One region of the Kitasatospora sp. NPDC088346 genome, then DNA from elsewhere that is predicted to be linked to it. Evidence: riboswitches for the same ligand, from Rfam matches in the RefSeq annotation. Region 1 holds a riboswitch; each other region holds the start of a gene.
The links. Region 1 has a riboswitch for cyclic di-AMP ahead of ACIOFR_RS23550 (transglycosylase family protein). Riboswitches for the same ligand answer to the same signal wherever they lie in the genome.
Positions count from the first base shown of each region.

Region 2: linked by a shared signal. The riboswitch ahead of ACIOFR_RS02250 (NlpC/P60 family protein) and the one ahead of ACIOFR_RS23550 (transglycosylase family protein) in region 1 are both predicted to bind cyclic di-AMP.
Region 3: linked by a shared signal. The riboswitch ahead of ACIOFR_RS35470 (M23 family metallopeptidase) and the one ahead of ACIOFR_RS23550 (transglycosylase family protein) in region 1 are both predicted to bind cyclic di-AMP.

Region 1 covers NZ_JBIURH010000019.1:49,261-51,511, forward strand. Annotated here, with positions in the region: gene ACIOFR_RS23545 (AEC family transporter) at 1-77, opposite strand, end outside; gene ACIOFR_RS23550 (transglycosylase family protein) at 262-1,293, opposite strand; cyclic di-AMP (ydaO/yuaA leader) riboswitch at 1,299-1,449, opposite strand; gene ACIOFR_RS23555 (WhiB family transcriptional regulator) at 1,844-2,251, shown strand, end outside.
Region 2 covers NZ_JBIURH010000001.1:502,317-504,567, reverse strand. Annotated here, with positions in the region: gene ACIOFR_RS02250 (NlpC/P60 family protein) at 169-1,251, opposite strand; cyclic di-AMP (ydaO/yuaA leader) riboswitch at 1,262-1,449, opposite strand; gene ACIOFR_RS02245 (NlpC/P60 family protein) at 1,840-2,251, opposite strand, start outside.
Region 3 covers NZ_JBIURH010000050.1:27,544-29,794, forward strand. Annotated here, with positions in the region: gene ACIOFR_RS35460 (4-oxalocrotonate tautomerase family protein) at 53-265, shown strand; gene ACIOFR_RS35465 (YiaA/YiaB family inner membrane protein) at 289-579, opposite strand; cyclic di-AMP (ydaO/yuaA leader) riboswitch at 797-958, shown strand; gene ACIOFR_RS35470 (M23 family metallopeptidase) at 970-1,878, shown strand; gene ACIOFR_RS35475 (hypothetical protein) at 1,868-2,251, opposite strand, start outside.

The DNA.
Region 1 (2,251 bases):
AGTCCCGTCCGCGCCACCAGGTAGCCGACCGCGGTGAGCACCCAGATCGGGGCGAAACCGGACAGCAGCGACTGCATGGAACCTCGGTCTGGATCGTCGGGCACGGGCCGCGGGCGCCAGTCTGCCAGGGCCGCCGCCGGCCGCCGGCGGCGGGGCCGCCCGCCCGTGCGTCCCCGAACGCACCCCGACGCACCGCGGGCGGTCCCGGTGGGTGCCGGGCACCCACCGGGACCGCCCGGGAACGGCGGCCGAGCCGGTGGCTCAGGGCAGGTTGAGCACCTGGCCGGGACGGATCAGGTCGGGGTTGGTGCCGACCGTCGGGTTCTGCGCGTACAGCCCCTTCCAGCCGCCCAGCGTCAGCGAGTCGGAGATGGTGGAGAGGGTGTCGCCGGGCGCGACGGTGTAGGTGTTCGGCGGGGCCGGCTCGGCGACGGCGGCGGTCACCGCTGCGGCCCGGGTGGTCGGCGCGGACGCCGCGGTCGTGTCCTGGGCGGCGGTCGGCGTGCCGCTGGGGGAGGCGCCGGGCACCGGAAGGTCGGCGCCGGGCGAGGCGGTGCCGGTGGGGGCCGTGCCGGTCGGCGCGGGGGTGACGGGGGTGGTCGCCGTGGGGTCCCCGGGGGCCGGGGTGGCCGGCGGGGTGACACCGGGCTGCGGCACGATGGTCGGCTGGTCGGTCGGCAGCCCGCTGGGCTGGCCGGTCGGCAGGCCCGACGGCTGGTCGGTCGGCAGGGCGCCCGGCAGGGTCCCCGGAAGGTCGGTGGAGATCTGCGGGGAGGCGCCCGGCTGCGCCGGAGCGGTGGTCGCGTCGGGGGTGGTGGTCGGCGTGAAGTACTGCGGCACGGCCGCGCCGTCGCCGCGGACCCGGGGACCGGTGTCCGGCGTGGTCTCGGTCGGCGCGGGGGCCGGGGTGGCCGTCTGCGCGGGCAGCCCGGCGGCGGGGCCGCAGGTGGGCCACAGGCTCGGGCCGTGGCCGGCCAGCAGCCGCTCGGCGACGATGACCTGCTGCTCGGGCGTGGCGTGGTCGGGCTGCGAGGCGAACTCGTCGCCGCCGTACGCCACCCAGGTCCGCAACGTGAGTCCGAGGCCCCCGTAGTGTCCGGTGCCGGGATCGCCGTTCCAGTCCGCGCCGGTCTGGCACTGGGCGACCGTCTGCCAGGTGTCGGCCGTGGCGGCGTGTGCGCCGGTCGCGGTCAGCAACGGAAGCGCGAGACCGACACCCGCCACGCCGGCGGCCGCCACGGCCCGGTCGGCCTGGGTGGGACGGCGGTGACGCCCGGAACCCGAAAAGACCATTCAGTCATCCCTCTCCGCACGCCTGCGAGGTGAGCTGTCGGGTTCGGACCGGGAGGTGGCCCGGCCGCGCCGGGCGCGGCTTCACCCCAAGCCGAGGGGGATCGGCGGAAAAACCTGGGTCCCCCGCCCCTGCCCAGGGTCTTTCGATCGTCCCGTGGCGCGGTGGGCAGGGTTGGGCGTGCCGCGTTCCGGGCGCCCGCAGCAGCGGGCTGCTCGGGAGATTAGAGGGATCCACGCCTCAATAACAAGCCTGCATACTGAGCATCACACAATCATCACGACACCCCCGACCGGCGGCCCGTCAACCCCCCCTCCGCCCCGGCCGGGACCGGCGGTCCCGAGACCCCGGAGGTTCGACGGCGCACGGCCCCCGGCACGTCTGCGACCAGCGCTCGAAGGCGCTCCCGGGTCCCCCGGCCGACGGCCGGCCCGCACCCGGCCCGCCCGCCTCTCCGGGGATTTCGACGCCCTCCGGCCGAACCGCCGACCCCCTCCGCCACGTCTTGTCCGGTGTGGGACCAGCTCGACAGCTCGACCAGGGAGGCCGCCCATGTCCGTACAGTCGATCACCGGGGCGCCGACCGCCACGGCCCGGCGCCGGCCGGCCCGCGTCGGTGTGCTGCCCGGGCTGGAGGCCGCGGGCTGCCGCCAGGTGGACCCGGACCTCTTCTTCGGGGCGCGCCGGCAGGACACCGGGCCCCGGGTGGAGGCGGCCAAGGAGGTCTGCCGGCACTGCCCGGTGCGCGAGGCCTGCCTGCGCAGCGCGCTGGTGCACGAAGAGCGGGACGGTGTCTGGGGTGGGCTCACCCCGGCCGAACGGCGGAGGTTCGGCCGTCAGCTGGGCGACCTGATCGACCTGGGCGAGCAGGCCTCGCGCCGCTCCGACGCCGAGCTGATGGCGATCGGCCGCGAGCAGCGCCGGGCCCGCCCCGGTGTCGTCCTGCTCCTCACCGACCGG
Region 2 (2,251 bases), on a different contig from region 1:
GCGAGTCAGGCCGAGCTAGTCCAAACCCCTCCAGCAGCGAATATTTGACCACTAATCGGACACCTGGCCCACCGCTCGGTCCCGCCGCAGGCCGGCGGCCGTGACGCCACCGGCCCGGCACTCACGGGGAGTGCCGGGCCGGTGGACGTGGACGGGGACGCGACGGCGTCAGGGCCGCACGATCGCGTTGATCGGCGCCATGGTGGCGGTCTCGTAGCGGACCACGGAGCCGGTGTGCGGGGCGTGGATGACCTGGCCGTTGCCGACGTACATCGCGACGTGGCTGGCGTCGCTCCGGTAGATGATCAGGTCGCCGGGCTGGGCGTTGGCGATGTTGGTGCCGACGTTGGTGCCGGCGCCGCGCTGGTCCTGCGAGGTCCGCGGCAGGGACACGCCGGCCTGCGCGTAGGCCCACTTCATGAGGCCGGAGCAGTCGAAGCTGCTCGGACCGGCCGCGCCGTAGGAGTACGGGCTGCCCAGCTTGGACTGGGCGGCGGCGATCGCGGCGGCGGCGTGCGAACCGGCCGGCACGTTGACGGCGATGTCCGTACGGGCCGAGTCGCGGGAGGCCCGCTCGGGGGCCGGGGCGGCGGTCGCCTTGGCCTTGGCCTCGGCGGCGGCCTTGGCCTCGGCAGCGGCGAGCTCGTCACGCTCCTGCTGGGTGAGCGTCTCCAGAAGGGCGGTCGCCTTGGCGATCTTCGCCTGGACCTCCTCCTTGTCGGCCTTCAGCCGCTTGGCGGTGGTGTCCAGCTCGGCGAGCTTCTGCTCGGCCTCGTGCTTCTGCTGGTCGAGCTTGCCCTGCTCGTCCTTGAAGGCCTTCAGCACGTCGGCCTGCGAGCTGCCGACCTGGTTCATCGCGCCGGCCTGGTTGAGGAAGGAGTCCGGGCTGGCGGAGAGCATCAGCTGCACGGTCTGCGGGATCCCACCGGTGCGGTACTGCTCGGCGGCGATCTCCCCCAGGCTGCCCTGAATGGTGCTCACCTGCGCCTGCTGGCGGGCGACCTGGTCCTGCATCTGGGAGACCTGCTTCTGCAGGTTCTGCTCCTTCTCGACCGCGGCGTTGTACTCCTCGGTCTTGGACTCGGCCTCCTCGTTGAGGGCGTCGACCTGGGCCTTGACCTGGTCCTTGGTCGGAGCCGGGTCGGCGTGCGCACCGGACTGCGAGGAGAGCGCCACGGCGGTGGCGGCGGCGGCCGTCAGGATGGAGACGCGGGCCCGGCCTGCGGGCTTGGGACGACGATGGGACGCCACGAAGGCGGACTCCTTCTTCCTCACACCGCCTACCGGGTGAGCTGACGGGTTCGGGCCGGAAGACAAGCCCTACAACGCCTCACCGACTGCCCGTCAGGCGCGCGGACCAACTCCGCGCGCCGCCCCTGCGGTCGACCTGGCGCCGATTCACCCCGAGGAACGTGGTTCCCCGGCTCCGATGCACAGCACCCCCTCAGGGGCTCCCCCACAGGCAGTCAGACTGCCCGGCTGCTTCTCGGACTCGGCGGTGACCACCGTTGCCACCCGGGCTGGGTGGACGACTGCGCGGCGGTCCGTGACATGACCCTAGTAACCCATCCGTGATCCGTTCAAATCCTTGTCGGAAAAAAGTCGGAATCATTGCCATGTTTGATTCCGATTACGACCGACAGTGACAGAACACCTACCCAGGGCTGATAAATACTCAGCATATGGTCGCACAATGAAACGCCCGGCGTGTCGGAGATCACAGCGGGATCTCGACCCGTCCGGGCGTGTCATGGAGCGTCAACTAGCCCCTCAAGAGGGCAAATGTCCGAAATGGGACTGCAGGGTCGGGGTGTCGATCCCGTCCCGGAGCGACCGGTCTCAGACCCGTCGGATGGTCTTGATCGGCATGGCGTCGGCCTTCATCACCTTCACCACGTCACCGGTGCGCGGGGCGTGCACCACCAGGCCGTTGCCGATGTACATCGCCACGTGGTGGGCGTCGCTGTGGTAGATCACCAGGTCGCCCGGCTGGGCGTTGGCGATGTTGGTGCCGACGTTGGTGCCGACGGTCGCCTGGCTCTGCGAGGTGCGCGGCAGCGAGACGCCGGCCTTCGCGTACGCCCAGACCATCAGACCCGAGCAGTCGAAGGTGCTCGCGCCGGTGGCGCCCCAGACGTAGGCCGAACCGCGCTTGCCCATGGCGGCGTCCACCGCGACACCGGCGTAGCCGCCGGGGGCCGGGAGGTTGGCCAGGTCGAAGCGGTCGTCGCTGCGCGAGGCCCGGTCGCCC
Region 3 (2,251 bases), on a different contig from region 1:
TGACCGCCGTGTCCGTGACCACCGAGTCCCTTCGAGCGCGCCAGGAGGCGTCGTGCCCTTCATCAACGTCAAGCAGCTGTCCGGTCGCAGTGACGAGCAGAACGCCGAGATCGCCCGGGCGCTGACCGAGACCTACGCCAGGATCACCGGCGTCGACCCGCAGAACATCTGGGTCGCGGTCGAGGAGGTCCCGGCCACCCACTGGACGGCCGGCGGCGAGACCTTCGCCGCCCGCAGGGCGAAGGCCGCCGCCGAGGGCAGCTGACCCCCGCCCCGACCGGTCGGAACTCAGGCTCCCTCCACCCGGAACGGGTCGTGCTCGGCCAGCAGCTTGTCCAGCCGGGCCTGGTCCACCCGGCTGGTCAGTTCGTCGGCCTCCTGCCGGTCGCGGATCACCTTGGCCAGCGTGAACGCCGAGGTGATCTCGTACAGCAGGCCGACGGCCAGGAAACCGCGCATCCAGGAGTCCACCGGGAGATAGGCGATCCCGGCGGCGAGGGCGGTGGTGGCGAGGGCGAAGGAGATGACGGCCTGGACGAAGTACGCGGCCGTGGTCCTGGACTGCATCTTTGTGCTCATGCCGAAAGGGTCTCCAAGTCCCTTTCCTCGCACATGAGTACGGATACTCAACCGGCCGGTAGCAGTCCGTCACGGGTGCCGTCGCGAAATCGGGCGAACCGCCCTCTGGTCTGCGAACGACCCGTATTTCCTCCGCCCGGGCGCTTGGAATCATGGGGCGCATAGGATTAACTTTCGATAACGCAGCGCGGAACCAAACGCCGTACCCAGACGGCACCGTGCGCCATCGCTCAATCCGCGGGCACGCCTCCACCGGCGGGTCCGCGGAACCGGGGAACCACGTTCCTTGGGGTGAATCGGTCCGGCCCAGGCCAGGCCGTAGGAGACCTTCCTGCTCCGAACCCGTCAGCTAACCCGGTCGGCGAGAGGGAAGGAAAGGAGCACGCCTCAGTGGCGTCGACGCACCCGCTCCACGGCTCGGCTGCAGGCACCCAGCTGCTCGACCACCCGGTGGGCCAGCTCCACCAGGCCGACCAGGGCGACCAGGGCGGCGACCCGGCCCGGCACCGGATGCCCCGTCAGGCCAGGAGCAGCGCACCCCTGCTCGGCGTCACCGCGATGACCGCCGCCCTCGGTGCCACCGGCTTCGCCGCCGCGTCCTCCGCCCAGGCCGCTCCCGCCCCCGCTCCGGCCCCCGTCGTCGCCGCCGACCCCGCCGAGCAGGACGGCGCCGCGACCGCCGACCCGGGCCTGGCCCTCGCCGCCCGGATCCAGCAGCAGGCCGACGGCCGGAGCGCCGCCGAGGAGGCAGCCCGGCTCGCCGCCGCCCAGGAGGCCGAGGCCAGGCACGCCGCCCAGCAGGCCCAGATCCAGGCCCAGGCTTCCGCGCAGGCGCAGGCGCAGGCGCAGGCTTCCGCGCACGCCCAGGCCCAGGCCCAGGCCCAGGCACCGCAGGCCGCGCCGATCGTGCTCGCCCCGCCGGTCACCGGCTACACCCTGAGCGCGCACTACGGGCAGTCCGGCTCGTACTGGTCGCACCTGCACACCGGGCTCGACTTCGCGGCCCAGACCGGCGCCCCGGTCACCGCCGTCGCCGCCGGCACCGTCACCTCGGCCGGCTGGTCCGGCGCCTACGGCTACCGGGTCATCCAGACCCTGCCGGACGGCACCGAGGTCTGGTACTGCCACCTGTCCCGGATCGCCACCGCCGACGGCCCGGTCGTCCCCGGCACCGTGCTCGGCGCGGTCGGCGCCACCGGCAACGTCACCAGCCCGCACCTGCACCTGGAGGTCCGCCCCGACGGTGGCGCCCCCGTCGACCCGCTCGCCTGGATGCAGGCGCGCGGCCTCAATCCGTAGGCTCCCCGGCGGCCGGGGCCTGGTCCGCCAGGTACGCCTCGATCTCCTCGGTGCCCGGCTCCGGCGCCAGGTCCGGGTACTCCTCGACCAGCAGCGCGGGCAGGCCGGGCACCGTCCACTCCCCGTACAGTCGCAGCGCCTCGCGGGCCACCGCCGCCTCGAAGTCCTCGAAGTCCCCGGAGAGCTCCTCGGGCATCGGCCGGCCCAGCGCGGTCAGCTCGGCCAGGTTGCGGTAGCTGCGCTGCATCAGGCCCTGCTCCAGCAGCAGCCGCGCGCCGTCCGTCGCCATCCCGACCATCAGCAGCCGGGTCGGCCCCCAACCGCCGTCCCGCTCCTCCGGGTCCAGGTCCGGCACCGCCGCGAACGCCTCAAG